DNA from 4 places in the Undibacterium sp. SXout7W genome. Region 3 is predicted to be linked to each of the others. Evidence: predicted binding sites of a transcription regulator. Region 3 holds the regulator's gene; each other region holds the start of a gene.
The links. Region 3 encodes sigma-54, which starts transcription at its own class of promoters, with help from an activator protein. Its sites were predicted from a motif close to TGGCANGNAANCTGCTTT; they were not measured.
Positions count from the first base shown of each region.

Region 1: urtA (urea ABC transporter substrate-binding protein) is a predicted target of sigma-54. The motif match lies at 2,551-2,568, and genes of this name have one in related genera.
Region 2: ACO0LB_RS18440 (ammonium transporter) is a predicted target of sigma-54. The motif match lies at 2,380-2,397, and genes of this name have one in related genera.
Region 4: ACO0LB_RS03760 (TorF family putative porin) is a predicted target of sigma-54. The motif match lies at 1,420-1,437, and genes of this name have one in related genera.

Region 1 is NZ_JBMPPF010000008.1:142,626-146,844, forward strand. It holds gene urtB (urea ABC transporter permease subunit UrtB) at 1-959, opposite strand, end outside; gene urtA (urea ABC transporter substrate-binding protein) at 1,253-2,506, opposite strand; gene ACO0LB_RS09895 (putative Ig domain-containing protein) at 3,420-4,219, opposite strand, start outside.
Region 2 is NZ_JBMPPF010000023.1:40,623-44,841, reverse strand. It holds tRNA gene ACO0LB_RS18450 (tRNA-Met) at 131-207, opposite strand; gene ACO0LB_RS18445 (NUDIX hydrolase) at 336-914, shown strand; gene ACO0LB_RS18440 (ammonium transporter) at 1,127-2,329, opposite strand; gene aat (leucyl/phenylalanyl-tRNA--protein transferase) at 2,515-3,234, shown strand; gene ACO0LB_RS18430 (arginyltransferase) at 3,231-3,959, shown strand; gene ACO0LB_RS18425 (quinone-dependent dihydroorotate dehydrogenase) at 4,106-4,219, shown strand, end outside.
Region 3 is NZ_JBMPPF010000009.1:112,665-116,883, reverse strand. It holds gene ACO0LB_RS10720 (enoyl-CoA hydratase/isomerase family protein) at 17-1,117, opposite strand; gene hpf (ribosome hibernation-promoting factor, HPF/YfiA family) at 1,247-1,594, opposite strand; gene ACO0LB_RS10710 (RNA polymerase factor sigma-54) at 1,703-3,193, opposite strand; gene lptB (LPS export ABC transporter ATP-binding protein) at 3,205-3,957, opposite strand; gene lptA (lipopolysaccharide transport periplasmic protein LptA) at 3,959-4,219, opposite strand, start outside.
Region 4 is NZ_JBMPPF010000002.1:315,138-319,356, forward strand. It holds gene ACO0LB_RS03750 (3-keto-5-aminohexanoate cleavage protein) at 1-635, opposite strand, end outside; gene ACO0LB_RS03755 (accessory factor UbiK family protein) at 875-1,114, opposite strand; gene ACO0LB_RS03760 (TorF family putative porin) at 1,590-2,336, shown strand; gene ACO0LB_RS03765 (P-II family nitrogen regulator) at 2,352-2,690, shown strand; gene ACO0LB_RS03770 (ammonium transporter) at 2,768-4,219, shown strand, end outside.

The DNA of each region.
Region 1 (4,219 bases), on a different contig from region 3:
CCGTAGAGCCAGCGAATCACGGTGCGTTCCAGCACGATGCCGACAAGTGCAGAAACGGTGAACGCGGCAGGTAATGCGAGCAATAAATACGCATCCAGCGCACCAGGGAAAAAATGACGAAACAGGAGTTGGCAGGCATATGTGGTGTAAGCACCGATCATCAACAACTCGCCATGTGCCATGTTGATGATGCCCATCAGGCCAAACGTGATCGCCAGCCCTAAAGCAGCCAGCAACAAAACACTGCCTAACGATATGCCATAAAATAAATTGCCGACGAACTCGGTCCGGGAAATACGGGCATCAATCGCATTCAGTGTGGCAACCGCTTCCACTCTGATACTTTCGTCTGGCTCACCGTAACTGCCATCCGGATTTTGCGCCAGCATTTTCTGCAACACTGGCTTGAGATTCGCGTTCGGACTATCGACCAGTGCTTTGACTGCGGCTTTGCGCAACGCTGGATCAGATGATTGCAGATTGGCTGTGGCAATCAACATTTGTAACAGCGATTTGATCTCGGGATCATTTTCTTTCAAATAGGCCTTGTTCAGCAAAGGCAACTGTTCCGGCGTTGCTTCTTTTTGCAATGCCACTGCTGCACTCAGGCGCACTGCACGTTCTGCGGAAAATAATTTCAACCCTGAGAGTGCACTATCGAGCGCACCGCGCAAGCGATTATTGATGGTGATCACTTCCGCACCATCAGGCAAGGGGCCGTGCCGTCCATCCAGCAACGCGGTCGCCTGATCACCTTCCAGTAAAAAGACTGCATCGTCTTTGGCATACAGGGTTTCGTTTTTCAGACCATTTAAAATAAGCGTGGCTTCTTGATTACCCGATGCTGCAATATCATTGACAGCGACTATCCGCGCATCCGGATCATCTCCAGCCAGCGCCTTGAGCAAGCTGGCATCCAGCGCCGCATGGGCGTTGATACTGAACAAGAGTGCGGCCATCAATCCTACAATTTTTTGACATATCATAAAGTGGCAGACGCGATAGAGTAGCGAAAAGGGAATAGTGCTGGAACGATAAAAAGGGGCAGCAACTCTCCCGGCAGCTCCGTCAGAACAATCAGGAGCTGCCAGTCCTGTGCAAAAATATTTCAGAAAATTTCAGAAAATTTCAACAACCAGCGTTATCTGATTTATCTGATATCTGATATCTGATGTATCGGTCTGACCTATCGCGCTATGCCATTCGTTTGATGAAAAACATAGCAACCACAAGCAGACCGTCACCAACAGATTTACAGTTTTTGTTTGGACTCGTTGCCTGGGATGTATGGGCTCCAGGGCTGAGCACGGATTGGCGTTTTGGTTTTGTAGACAACGCTGAATTGTCCATCCGCCTTGATTTCGCCAATCATGACTGGTTTGTGCAGATGATGATTGGTTTTATCCATCATCAACTCAAAACCCGATGGTGCCTTGAAGGTCTGACCACCCATAGCGGCGATGACTTTATCGGTGTCAGTGGATTTGGCTTTTTCGACAGCTTGTTTCCACATATAGATGCCGACATACGTCGCTTCCATAGGATCGTTGGTGACGACGGTGGCAGCGTTTGGCAATTTTTTAGCGGCTGCATAGTCTTTCCACTTTTTGATGAATTCCGTATTCACAGGATTTTTCACTGACTGGAAGTAGTTCCAGGCGGCCAGATGTCCAATCAATGGTTTGGTATCAACACCACGCAACTCTTCTTCACCCACAGAGAAAGCAACCACAGGCACATCTGTCGCTTTCAGGCCAGCATTGCCGAGTTCTTTGTAAAACGGCACATTTGAATCGCCATTAATTGTGGAGATCACAGCGGTCTTGCCACCGGCAGCAAATTTTTTGATATTAGCAACGATGGTTTGATAATCAGAATGACCGAACGGTGTATAAACTTCGTCGATATCGCTGTCTTTGACGCCTTTGCTATGCAAATAGGAGCGCAGAATTTTGTTGGTCGTGCGTGGGTAGACGTAATCCGTACCCAGTAAGACAAAGCGTTTGGCACCACCGCCCTCTTTGGACATCAGGTATTCCGTTGCTGGAATCGCCTGTTGGTTCGGTGCAGCGCCAGTGTAAAAAACATTTTTTTCCAGCTCTTCACCTTCGTATTGCACTGGATAAAACAGCAGGCTGTTCAATTCTTTAAAAACCGGTAAAACGGATTTGCGGGAAACGGACGTCCAGCAACCAAAGACGACTGAGACTTTGTCCTGCGAGACCAGTTGACGGGCCTTTTCTGCAAATAATGGCCAGTTAGAGGCAGGATCAACGACCACCGCTTCCAATTTTTTCCCCATTACGCCGCCTTTGGCATTGATTTCATCAATGGTCATCAGCGCCACATCTTTGAGCGAGGTTTCAGAAATCGCCATCGTGCCGGAGAGGGAGTGCAAAATACCCACTTTAATGGTGTCGGCCGCCATTGCCTGCGACATCAGGCCAGAGGTTGCCAGTGTGATTGCTGCAAGTGCAGTTGCTTTCAAAACGATGCGACGTGTCATGTTTTCTCCTGATCATGGTTGATTACAAAGACTTCATCAGTGAGATAGCAGATAGCGTGCCAAGCCAGCAAAAGCATGGAATGCGGAGTAAAAATAATCTGAGAAAAATAGAAAAAATGGGGAGTATGTAGCTATTTACCCTTATAGACTACGTAAATAAAGGCGATTAATAAATACACCAGGGAGTATTTATTATGCTTCTGCCGTGAAAAAATCCCGTCTTAGATCTCCCCACAGACCATTCTGGGCAGAACGTACATCCAGAAAAAAAAGGCGATGAGCCAAAACAGTGAAAATATGTCATTCGCTTCTGCAATCCTTGCTGCAAACATTTTTTCAGTGCGACATTCGCCCTGAAATTGTGCAACAGAAGAAAAACGTATTACCCAAAGGAAAGAAGGAACACAAAACGACACCAGCCGTGCCGGCATTAGAAAATGCCTGGCAGATCATTGACAGATTATTAGCAAGGGGCAGTAACGGGCAGGCATGCCCAACACCGCATCAAATGAGACGGCACGTCGCAGTATTTCACTGACAGGGACTCATCAACAAACATATCTGTGGATCAAGATACGGCGGCTATATGGAGCCGGATCAACATCAACAGAGGCAGAGGCCATACAAATAAAAATGCGCTCACTCCAGTTGTAAGAGTGAGCGCATCTATGTCTGGTCGGTGGGCTTGCTCTCGAGAGTAAGAGCCAAGCACACCTCGCTACCATCAGGCATATCGGTTGCATGTACAGCAGCTAGGAAGAATCATATCAAAAGTATATGACTGCTGTATGACGCAGATCAAATCAAATGCCCCTCCGCAGTCAGGCTTCAACGTCCTTGCTCCAAAAGTCAAAAGCGACACCATCCGATGTCGCTTTTGATTCTGCTGCAATCCCCACAAGGGGGCTACCCGTTATTTAGCTGTCACGGTAATTGGCACAGTCACATTTGCTTTACGACCCAGCGAATCGACTACCGATACTGCCATACTATAAGTACCGGTCACAGGGCTGGCCCAGTAGGTATTAATAGTTAAGCCGCTCATCGAAAATGTCATGCCCAGTGGGGCATTCGAGATAGACAATGAAATACCAGTGGCTCCAGGAGCAGAAATCGTGATACTGCCTGACATCGCTTTACCAGCCACACCTGTCATTGCCGGCGCAGTGACGGTCAGCCCTGCAGCCACTACTGTCACGGTATATACGCCCTGCCCGCTTAGGCCAGTTTTACTATCTTTAGCGACCACGGTCACCGCATATGTTCCGGCAACAGGCGATGCCCAGCTGACCACACCTGCAGTGCTGACGGCCATCCCAGTTGGAGCACCAGTCAGACTGTAAGTCACTGGATTAGCTGACGTTGCAGTCACGGTAAAGGACAATGCAACACCAACCTGACCAGAAATACTCGCCGTCGATACTTTTGGCGCAGTCGCTGCAGCAATCACAACGGTATACACGGCCTGACTGCTCAAACCAGTTTTACTGTCCTTGACCACCACGGTCACCGGATAGCTACCGGCCAGAGGCGTCGCCCAAGTCACCACACCTGTGGTACTGATCGCCATACCAGCAGGTGCGCCAGTGAGGCTGTAAGTCAAAGGATTCGACGACGTTGCTGAAACAGTGAACGACAATGCCGTACCCACGGTTCCATTGACTGTTGTGGCCGTAATCACCGGTGCAGTCGCTGCTGTAATAGTGACGGTAT
Region 2 (4,219 bases), on a different contig from region 3:
TTTACTCTCAATGCCCAACCCGTCAAATCAGTAGATACGAGATTGTAGTCCAGTTTTTACGTGACAATCAAAAATAAAATTGCCAAATAATGAAAAAGCCACGCTGATACGTGGCTTTTTCAGTTGAAACTGGTTGCGGGGGCAGGATTTGAACCTACGACCTTCGGGTTATGAGCCCGACGAGCTGCCAGACTGCTCCACCCCGCGTCTGAAGAAGTAAACTATACATGTTTTTGCTGCTCTGCGCAATTCTTTTATCCAGAAAGACTGAAAACCTCAGGCGCACAAGCTGATGTTACACTCTGGATATTGATTATCTAGCCCCTATATCACCTATGAAATTTTGCTCGGAATGCGCCACGCCGGTTGTGTTAATGATTCCCGCAGACGATACGCGCGAACGCCATGTCTGCCCCAACTGCGGCACCATTCATTATCAAAACCCGAAAATGGTGATCGGTTCGATTCCAGCATGGGAAGTGGATGGAGAAGTTCAGGTTCTATTATGTAAACGCGCAATTGAGCCACGCTATGGCTACTGGACGCTTCCCGCCGGATTCATGGAAAACAATGAAACCACCAGTCAGGCGGCTCAACGGGAGACGGAAGAAGAAGCTGGCGCCAATATCGCACTGCACGAATTATTTTCGATACTCAATGTGCCTCATGTACATCAAGTGCATTTATTTTACAGAGCCACCCTGCTAGATCTTGATTACAAGGCAGGCACAGAAAGCTTGGAGGTCGCCCTGTTCAAGGAGAAAGACATTCCATGGGAAGACATTGCATTCCCTACCGTTAGCCATACGCTGCGTTATTTTTTTGAAGACTTAAAGCAAGTGCAAAAAGGTGGTCACTATCAACTACATGCTCACGATATTTTTAAACCGATGCGCCCAAACGACAAAAACTAGCCAACATCGCCAAACCAAATAAAAAAAACAAGCCCAAAAATAGGTACAGCACCACAAAATCAAAACGCCGTGTTTTCACGGCGTTTTGATTTGATTTGATTGGCAGCGGCAAGACAATAAATATCAATGCACTGCCCGCACAGCTGATAATCGGCAAAAAATTACTGACTGATCTGCCAGCTCAATTTCATGGCACACCTTCCATTCAATTATTACCAACTGGTTTCTCTCTCAGCAGTAGAAGAAATTTTATGGATGGACAAATCTGCCCCCTCAAATTCCTGCTCTGGATCAAGACGTATTCCAACCGTTTTCTTGAGTACGCCATAAATTACATATCCACCACCAAAGGCAATCGCTACACCAAGCACTGTCCCCAGCAACTGCGACATCAAACTCACGCCACCCAATCCCCCCAAGGCTTTCATCCCAAAAATACCGGCGGCAATTCCACCCCAGGCACCACATAAGCCATGCAAAGGCCAAACACCCAGCACATCATCGACTTTCCATTTATTTTGCGTCCAGGTAAACATCAGGACAAAAATAGCACCAGCCACACCGCCCGTCACCAGCGCACCCAGCGGATGCATCAGATCAGAGCCCGCGCAAACGGCTACCAGACCAGCCAAAGGTCCGTTGTAGACAAAACCGGGATCATTTTTCCCCATCACCAATGCCACCAGCGTTCCACCGACCATCGCCATCAAGGAGTTAATTGCCACCAGGCCATTCATCTTATCCAGCGTCTGAGCACTCATCACATTAAAACCAAACCAGCCCACGGTTAATATCCAGGCACCCAATGCAAGAAACGGGATACTGGATGGCGGATGCGCAGCAATAGCGCCATTCTTCATATAACGACCGCGTCGCGCACCCAGCAGCAGAACCGCAGGCAGGGCAACCCAGCCGCCAAACGCATGCACCACAACTGACCCGGCAAAATCATGAAATTCCTCAGAAAAAGCCGCTTTCAACCACGCCTGGATCCCAAAACGCTGATTCCAGGCTATTCCTTCAAATAGCGGATATAACACCCCCACCAATACGGCAGTAGCGATCAGCTGTGGATAAAACTTTGCTCGCTCAGCAATCCCACCAGAAATAATGGCCGGAATCGCCGCCGCAAACGTTAATAAAAAGAAAAATTTGACCAGCTCAAAGCCATTTTTTGCGACCAACACCTCAGCACCAGAGTAAAACTGTACGCCGTACGCAACACTGTAACCAACAAAAAAGTAAGCAATCGTCGACACTGCAAAATCAACGATAATCTTGACCAATGCGTTCACTTGGTTTTTTTTGCGTACCGTGCCCAGCTCCAGAAATGCGAAGCCAGCGTGCATCGCCAGAATCATAATGGCACCTAGCAATATAAATAAAGCATCGGCGCTACTGTTTTGTGCATTCATGCTAACAATCTCCCAATAAAAGTGCGTAAATTTATTTGTAATGCACTGATAAAGCAAAAAATATTCCAATTTGGTGCGATTTTTTAAGACGTTGATTTTTATATGAATTTTATTTTTTATTTTTTGATGCCTCCATCACACGCACTAAAATGTGGCGCTATTTTAGTGCATACAGGATATAGGATATGACGATTCCCTGGCTGGAGGCTGACAGCGAATTTCCGGATGTGAATACTGCGCTTACCGAGGAAGATGGCGCGGCCGGATTGCTCGCTGCAGGTGCAGATTTGTCACCCGCACGACTACTGATGGCATACAGACAAGGAATTTTCCCGTGGTTTTCGGAAGGACAACCAATACTCTGGTGGTCTACCGATCCACGCATGGTGTTATTCACGGCTGAGCTGAAAGTTGCCGACAGCCTGAAAAAAAAGCTGCGGCAAATCAACCAAAATCCACACTGGGAAGTGCGCTTTGATTCAGCATTTGAAGATGTCATGCGCGCCTGCGCAGCACCGCGAAAGGAAGGAACTGGCACCTGGATATCAGAAGAAATTATCGCTGGCTATTGTGGGCTAAATAAAGATGGCTACGCCCACTCGTCAGAAGTATGGCTCGATGGCAAACTGGTCGGTGGTGCTTATGGTGTTTGCATCGGCAAGATGTTTTACGGAGAATCCATGTTTGCCAGAGTCACGGATGCCTCCAAGATAGCGCTGGTGCATCTGGTATATTTTTTACGTGAACACGGAGTGAAAATGATAGACTGCCAACAAGAAACCGCGCACCTGGCATCACTTGGGGCAAGACCGATATCCCGTACGGCGTTTCTTGAATGGATACAGATGGCGACGCAATTGCCGCCCATCAGTGAATGGACCTCAAACCGCTCAATTGATCAGTGACCCAGCTTAACGACCTTCCTTTTGCCAGCATACAGTTTTACGCCACGGCGCCTTATCCCTGCAGCTATCTGGAGGGATTGCAGGCGCGCTCACAGGTCGCAACGCCTGCGCATCTGATTAATGCCGATGTGTATTCTGAACTGGTCAAGAGTGGCTTCCGGCGCAGTGGCATCTTTATCTATCGTCCACATTGTGATGCGTGCCAGGCATGTACGCCAGTCAGGGTCAGAGTCGATGAATTTCGGAAAAGCCGTAGTCAGCGCCGTGCCGAAAAAAAACACCAGCACCTCAGCGCCAAAGTATGCCCACTCACCTACGTGCATGAGCACTACGAATTGTATCAACGCTACCAGAGCAAACGCCATGCAGGTGGCGGCATGGATCAGGACAGTCGCGATCAATATGCGCAGTTTTTACTGCAGAGCAGAGTCAATACACGCTTGGTGGAATTTCGCGATGAGCACGATATTCTGCGCATGGTGAGTATTATTGATGTGCTGACCGACGGCTTATCTTCCGTGTACACATTTTATGATCCGGATGATGAATCCGCCTCTTATGGCACCTACAATGTGCTCTGGCAAATCCGGCAGACAAAACAGCTTTTACTGCCCTATCTGTATCTCGGTTACTGGATTGCTGCCAGTCCTAAAATGGCCTATAAAACCAATTTCCGACCTCTTGATGCCATGATGCAAGGTTACTGGCAAACACTACAGGAATAAAATCAGTACGACAGATGCAACGCAGAAGCAACTTAAAAACAATAAATACTCCCACCCAGTATTTAATAACACCACAATTAAAATAAGCGGGAACACCGCATTTTTTACCTATACTCCCTTAGATTACTCTTTACTACGCTGATACCATGTCCGAAAAATTACTCTACTCCCTGGCTCGTCCCTTGTTATTTGCCATGGAGCCGGAAAAGGCGCATCACCTGACTTTACCCGCGCTGCAACGCATTGCCCGACTCGGGCTC
Region 3 (4,219 bases):
GATGGCGTTGCTGGATTTAGTTCAGATGACGCAAGGGGTGGGCATGCTCTGGCCAGACCTGGCTGAAAAAACCTGCAACTTGTTCACTTGTCACTTCTGCCAGCGAGGTGGGTGACCATTGTGGTGTGTTGTCTTTATCCACAACCAGCGCACGCACGCCTTCCAGCACTTCGCCATGACGGAAGCAATGTCGCACCATATTGCGTTCCATACGCAAATCATCTGCGACAGACAACGTCGCACCGCGACGTAATTGTTCCAGCGTGACACACATCATCAACGGAGAACGTTTTTGCATCATTGCCAGGGTTTGCTGCCCAAAGGCATTGCTGTCGTTTTCCAGACGGCGGGCAATCTCTTGCACCTGATTGCCACTGAAGTGCTGGTCAATCACGTTGCGTTGCGCTGCCAGTTTGCTGTCCGCAGGCGCAGCCTGATCTGCAAATGTCGCTGCAAATGTGCGGATCGTATGGCGGATATCGGTGCGATTGGTGCTATCGGTGGTTTCCAGCAGTTGCATCAGGGCGGGTAACTCTGCTGTCGGAATAAACACGTCGGCCAGACCAGCATACAGCGCATCGGCTGCCCCGATGATTTCACCCGTCAGCCCCAGATAAGTGCCAATTTGTCCTGGCGTGCGCGACAGAAAATAGCCGCCGCCGACGTCAGGGAATAAACCGATATTCACCTCCGGCATCGCCATCTTGGTACGCTCAGTCACAATGCGCAGACCACAATCCGAACCAGCCTGGGCAATACCCATCCCACCGCCCATGACGACGCCATTCATCAGTGCAATATACGGCTTCGGATAAAAATGAATGACATGATTCAGCGCATATTCTTCAGTGAAAAAATCTTCCAGCAAAGCACTGTCGCCTGTCGGGGTTGCTGTACCTACATCGTAGAAAAAACGAATATCACCACCGGCGCAAAATGCTTTTTCACTGCTGCTGTAAATGAAGACAGCATTCACTTCGTCATTGTCTCGCCATTGCAACAGACTTTCAGTGATTGTACGTACCATGTCCAGCGATAAGGAGTTCAGTGCCTTCGGGCGATCCAGCATGATAAAGCCGATTTTGTTCCGGATAGAGGTGTGTACGTATTCGCTCATGAAAAATACCGTTGAGTAGTGTAGAGACAGACATTCTAACGTTGACGATCATCCTCGTCACGCGATTGCAGAGATCGCAAAAAAGGACGCAATATTGCGTCCTTTTTAAGTCTTCCCTAACCGCAGAAATTATGAGGCAGAGGCCGGATCAGGAATGTGCTTGATGGCATCATGCTGATGGTCCTGAATTTTATCTTTGTGTTTGATCACCTGACGATCAAGTTTGTCGATCAGGGTATCAATGGCAGAATACAGATCATGCGACAGACTTTCTACGTGGATATCTTTACCGCTGATGTGCAGGTTAATGTCCGCTTTATGTCGTTTTTCTTTCTCCCGGAGCTTATCGACCGTCAGAATAACGGCAATATCAATGACTTGGTCGAAGTGGCGCCGGATGCGTTCCAGCTTGGTATGTACATATTCACGAATTGCAGGAGTAACTTCGACGTGATGTCCACTGATGGTGAGATTCATACTGTGCTCCTATGGTGATGTTACTTGCTATAACGATGCGCTCATTTCATCGGAATTATTTTGAGCTAAATCATATATAGCAATTCAAACCGTGATTACAAGGACTACTTACAAAGATTTTCGCAAACTGACTGGTGGTATTTTGAGGGCTTCACGGTATTTGGCAACTGTCCTTCGGGCAATTACCATGCCCTGTTCACCCAGCATGTCTGCAATTTTACTGTCAGAGAGTGGGCTTTTCTGGTCTTCTGCTCCTATCAACTGCTTGATGAGTGCACGTATCGCGGTGGAAGATGCTTCGCCTCCTGTTTCCGTCGCGACATGGCTGCCGAAAAAATACTTCAACTCAAACATCCCATGCGGCGTCAGCATGTATTTCTGAGTCGTTACGCGAGAAATAGTGCTCTCGTGTAATCCTAGTGTATCAGCTATTTCGCGCAAAACAAGGGGGCGCATGGCAACAGCACCGTGAGTAAAAAAGTTGCGTTGTCTTTCCACTATCGCTTGTGCAACGCGCAAAATAGTATCAAAACGTTGCCGCATATTTTTGATCAGCCAGCGTGCCTCCTGCAATTGCGAACCCATGCCGGTTTCACCACGATTTTGTTTCATGATGTTGGCGTACATGCTGCTGACGCGCAGCTTTGGCATGACATCCTGATTCAGTAACACTTGCCAGCCATTGCCTGATTTTTTGACGATGACATCGGGTACGACGAAATCGGAATCCGTTTCTGCAAATACAGCACCAGGACGTGGTTTGCATTGGCGTATCACGGTCTGGGCCTCGCGCAAATCTTCGTCATCGCAATCGAGAAGTTTTTTTAGTTTGTTGAAATCCCGCTGGGCGAAAAGAGTGAGTTGTGTTTCTACAATCTGCAATGCCAGGCGACGCGTGACAAAGGCGATTTTGGGCATGCGTTTGATCTGCAATGCCAGACATTCCGCAGGTGTACGGGCACCGACACCCGGTGGATCAAAACTTTGCAGCATGGACAGTGCAAACGAGAGTTCTTCCAGTTCGACACCAAGTTCCAGCGGCAAACTGGCATGAATTTCTTCCAGCGTTTCGATCAGATAACCGTTGTCATCTATTGCATCGATAATCAGTTCAAGCAGCGCCCGATCACGTGGCTCGCGCAGATTCAGTCGCATCTGCTCCTGTAAATGCTCATGCAGTGTCGTGTGAGCAGATTCCAGTTGTGAACGGCCTTCGTCTTCTTCAGATGAATGCCCGCCCTGAGGCACGTCATCAAAGCTCCAGTCGTTATCGCTGGCACTGACGGCATCATTGATCGGGGCCGTATCGGCATCGCCACCAGCATCACTTGCAGCAGGCGCGTGCTCGTCTGTATTGCCTGTTGTTTGCATGCCAGCATCGGCATTCGTATTGTTGCTGGAAATGGCGCCATCTGCCAGCAGGCGTACGGCGTTGTCGAGTGGATCGTCGACACGTTCAAGCAAAGGATTCTCTACCAGAAGAGTTTCCAGTTCCTGATGAAGCTCCAGCGTCGACAATTGCAGTAATCGGATGGATTGCTGCAATTGTGGCGTCAGTGCCAGATGTTGTGAGGTACGTAGTTGCAGGCTTTGTTTCATGATGATTCCCGTCACATGCGGAAATGCTCTCCCAGATAGACCCGACGCACTGACTCATTTTGAATAATGTCATCTGGCTTACCGCTGGCCAGCACTGCGCCTTGATTGATGATGTAAGCGTGATCGCAGATTCCCAGCGTTTCACGCACATTGTGGTCAGTGATCAGCACACCTATACGACGTTCTTTGAGAAACCCCACGATACGTTGAATCTCAATCACGGCAATCGGATCGACGCCGGCAAACGGTTCATCCAGCAACACAAAACGTGGATTGGTTGCCAGTGCGCGGGCAATTTCCACGCGGCGACGTTCGCCTCCGGAAAGTGACAACGCCTGATTTTCACGAATTTTTTCGATTTGTAAATCAGCCAGCAAATTATTCAGACGCTGGTCGATTTCTCGACTATTTAAAAATTTTCCTTGCTCGTCTTTTTGCAATTCCAGTACCGCACGAATGTTATCTTCGACAGATAATTTCCGGAATACCGATGCTTCTTGCGGCAAATATGATAATCCCAGCGTGGCGCGCTGGTGGATCGGCAGGTGAGAAATATCCGTGCCATTGATGAGTATCTCGCCGGCATCGGAAGGAACCAGCCCGACGATCATATAAAACGAGGTGGTTTTACCGGCACCATTGGGACCCAGCAGGCCAACGACTTCTCCGCTCTTTACTTGCAGCGATACATCGCGCACCACTTGCCTCGCACCATAGCGTTTTTGCAGGCCTTGAATGATCAGGGTACTGTCGTTCACAGTCATCTCAGTTCACCTGTTTTTCTGGCTTTGGTTGCAATGTCAGCTTGATACGACCACCGCCCGGAATTTGTTGACCGCTGCTGGAGTTAGTGCCGATGAAGACATCGTTTTTACTGTCATAAGATAAAAATTCACCTTCCTGTTCCTGGGTGACTTTTTTTCCTTCCAGATATTTGACACGGGCTCTGGTGATGAATTTGACCAGCTCAGTTTTTTCATCGTATTCAGCACGTTCTGCTTCACCTTCTATCCATAAGTCCGGCCC
Region 4 (4,219 bases), on a different contig from region 3:
AACTGAAAACGACCAATTCCACCAAGTGACCATATAGAATGGGGCGGAAGGTCGTTAACGATGGTCGCCAGATGCAATAAGTTCAGTTGAGCTGTGCCTGGATTGCCAAGCAGAATATTAAAATAATAGGGAGCTTCAATTAAGTTTTTTTCTATGAGTATCTTGGCAAAGTGAATCATGCCAAGATCAAAAACTTCCAGCTCTGGTTTAATTCCCCGCTCTTTCATGATTTCTGCCAAACGCAAGATTGTTTGGGGTGAGTTGACACTTGCCTCTTTAGAGAAATTCATCGAGCCTAATGTCAGGCTGGCCATATCTGGTTTGTATTGTTCTTCCAGATATAAAGTACTGGCACGTTTTTCCACATCATGAACAATTCGACCACTCGTCGTTGTAATAATAACGACTTCGGGATGCTTGTTTCGTATTAAAGAAATAATATTCTGGTAAGTACGAATATCTTCTGTTGGTCTGCCATGCAAGTCGCGCGCGTGTAAATGCACCATGGACACTCCAAGATCAATACAGGAACTGACATCTGCAAAGATTTCTTCTGGAGTAAGCGGAACATAGGGTGTCTGTTCCTTTGTCGGAACCATTCCGGTAGGTGCTAAATTGATGATGAGGGGCTGCATAATCAGAAAAAGCTGGTTAACTTTGGTTTGTAGAATTCACTAGATTGTATCTGCATTCTGTCGTCAGCCATGCGGGTCATTTTTATGTCACGAAGTAGTCCAAAATACTGACAAGTCGTATTTGCTGTTACTGGGATCTGCTCTGACAGCAGCCATTCCATGATCTTTTCATAACGAATCAAATATTCTACACACCTCAGCATCGTTCTTTTTGGAAAAAAAGACGATGCCGTTCTTCATTATTTGTTGATTTGTGCTTCAAGTGCGGCAACGCGGGCTTCCAGTGCGTCGAGTTTGGCGCGGGTTTTGGCGAGTATCTGTGCCTGGATATCAAATTCTTCTCTGGTGACCAGATCGAGTTTACTGAATCCCTGGCTCATCATTGCTTTGACATTTTTTTCCAGGTCTTTGGCTGGTGAGCTTTCCAGTGCCTGACTGATTTTTGCCTGCATATCATTAAAGAAATTTTGCTTTTCCATTATCGTTCTCGATTCATCGTCGTTATTCGGGTTTGCTGAGTCAGCATAGTGACATTCCGCTTAAAAATGGTGCAGATCATCGTATGCCTTTATCTGGTGCTGCATTAAATTGGTGCATCAAAATGAGGCATGCAATGCTTTTCTATGGTCTGCTGACCAGACATGGGTGAAATCATAACGCATACCAGCGATGGCGCATACGAAACCATAGAAAACCTTGTGGCACCGCAGAGTGCCTTTTTATCTATGAAGAACTGCACGAACGTATCAATATTTTTATTGTTTATTTCTATTTTTTTCAGAGTTGGCACGACTCCTGCTAATACCGATGTAAGCACTACCAGGATGTAAAAACAAAAATCGCGCATTGATACAGGGTGCAATCAGGTGCTGTTAATACCTTGAATGTACTGAGAACTTGGTTTTTTTGGTTTGTATTTTATTATTAAAGTGTTCATCTCAAAGGGGAATCGCAATGAAAAAATTATTACTCGCAGCAGCAGTTGCCACAACATTTGCCAGCAGTCTTGTTCATGCGGAAGATGCCAAACCTGATAACGAAGTCAGCTTCAACGTTGGTGTTGCAAGTGAATACCGCTATCGCGCGATTTCACAATCGCGTCTGGATCCAGCGCTGCAAGGCGGTGCTGATTATGTGAACAACCCAAGCGGCTTCTATGCCGGTACATGGTTGTCTTCCATCAAGTGGACAAAAGATGCAGGCGGCAGCGGTGACGTTGAGTGGGATTTGTATGCGGGTAAAAAGGGCGAGATCGTCAAGGACGTTTCATATGACGTCGGCGTGCTGTCCTATATCTATCCATCCAATGGCCTGAATAAAGTCCCTGGTTTTGTTGATGCTAATACAACAGAAATTTATGGCCAGGTAGGATACGGTCCTGTGTATGCGAAATACTCGCATTCTGTGACGAATCTGTTCGGTTTTGTGAACAGCAAAAACAGTGGCTATATTGATCTGGGCGCAAATATCGAGTTGCCGGAAGCCTACACGTTGAATTTGCATGTTGGTCGTCAGATCATCAAAAACAATTCTGCTTATTCGTATTCCGACTGGAAAATCGGCGTTTCTAAAGAATTCTTTGGTATCACGTTCAGTCTGGCAGCGTTGGGAACGAATGCTGACAAGAATTTATACGTCACACCAGCAGGAAAATTTACTGGTAAAACAACAGCGGTTCTGACCGCAGTGAAAACCTTCTAATTGTCAGAGGCTAGCATGAAACTGATTACCGCCATTATCAAACCCTTCAAACTCGATGAGGTGCGTGAAGCCTTATCCACCATCGGCGTGCAAGGGATTACCGTCACCGAAGTCAAAGGCTTTGGTCGTCAAAAGGGCCATACTGAGTTGTATCGTGGTGCTGAATATGTGGTCGATTTTTTACCAAAAACAAAAATCGAAGCTGCCGTTGATGATGCGATTGTTGATCGCGCCATTGAGGCAATCGAAACTGCCGCCCGCACAGGAAAAATTGGCGACGGCAAGATTTTTGTCTACGACCTGCAACAAGTTGTGCGTATTCGTACCGGTGAAACCGGCAACGACGCACTCTAACCAGCATTCAGGGAGCTCACATGAAAAAACTATTTAAGACGATGCTGGCAGCCAGTGCGCTGCTGGTATCCGTAGGGATGACTTCTGTTGCCGTAGCAGATGATGCACCTGCCAAGGCAGAAGCGGCATCAGCAGCGTCTGTCACGGCTGCTGCCCCTGCGCCAGCTTCGGCACCTGTTGCTGCATCCGCTGCAGTAACACCGGCGGCACCAGCAGCGCCAGCGGTTGCCGCTGATCCTGCTGCAGCGTCGGCTGCTGCTGCACCGGCACCTGTACCAAACAAGGGCGATACGGCCTGGATGATGGTATCGACATTGCTGGTGATTCTGATGACGATTCCGGGTCTCGCGCTGTTCTACGGCGGTCTGGTTCGTTCCAAAAACATGCTGTCGATTCTGATGCAGGTATTCATGATCTTTGCTGTGATCATCGTCCTGTGGTGCATCTATGGCTATTCGCTGGCATTTACTGAAGGTGGCAAGTTCATCGGTTCGTTTGACCGGGCTTTCCTCAACGGTATCTGGGACCCTGCCAAGGCATCGTTCACAACGGCTGCGACTTTCAGTAAAGGCGTCGTGATTCCTGAGTTTGTCTACGTCGCATTCCAGGCAACGTTTGCTGCGATCACATGCGGTCTGATCATCGGTGCGTTTGCAGAACGTGCGAAATTCACAGCAGTACTGTTGTTCGTTGTATTGTGGTTCACTTTCAGTTACCTGCCAGTGGCACACATGGTCTGGTTCTGGACTGGTCCTGATGCGATTAAAGACGCGGCAACATTGGCAACTGAAACAGCAAAAGCAGGTTTCCTGTTCCAAAAAGGCGCTCTGGACTTCGCAGGTGGTACGGTCGTACACATCAACGCAGCGGTTGCAGGTCTGGTTGGTGCGTTCCTGATTGGCAAGCGTGTTGGCTACGGCAGAGAAGCAATGGCTCCACATTCCCTGACAATGACAATGATCGGTGCGTCTCTGTTGTGGGTGGGCTGGTTCGGTTTCAATGCGGGTTCCGCACTCGAAGCTGGTGATGTTGCGGCTCTGGCTTTCGTGAATACATTGTTGGCGACTGCGGCTGCAACGGTATCCTGGGTATTTGGTGAATGGATGTCCAAAGGCAAGCCTTCCATGTTGGGTGGTGCATCTGGCGCGGTAGCAGGTTTAGTCGCTATCACTCCAGCCTGCGGTTTCGTTGGCCCTATGGGTGCTCTGATCATCGGCTTGCTGGCAGGTATCGTTTGCTTGTGGGGTGTGAACGGTCTGAAACGCCTGATCGGTGCTGATGATTCTCTGGACGTATTCGGTGTACATGGCGTTGGTGGTATTCTGGGCGCATTGCTGACAGGTGTATTCGCTTCTCCTTCTCTCGGCGGCCAAGGTATTTTCGACTACGTTACAAACAAAATGTCCGCTGATCCTTACTCTATTATTGATCAGGTGACAACACAGGCAACAGCAGTCGGCACAACGATTATCTGGTCTGCGATCGTATCGGTTATCGCTTACAAACTGGTTGATCTGGTCGTTGGTCTG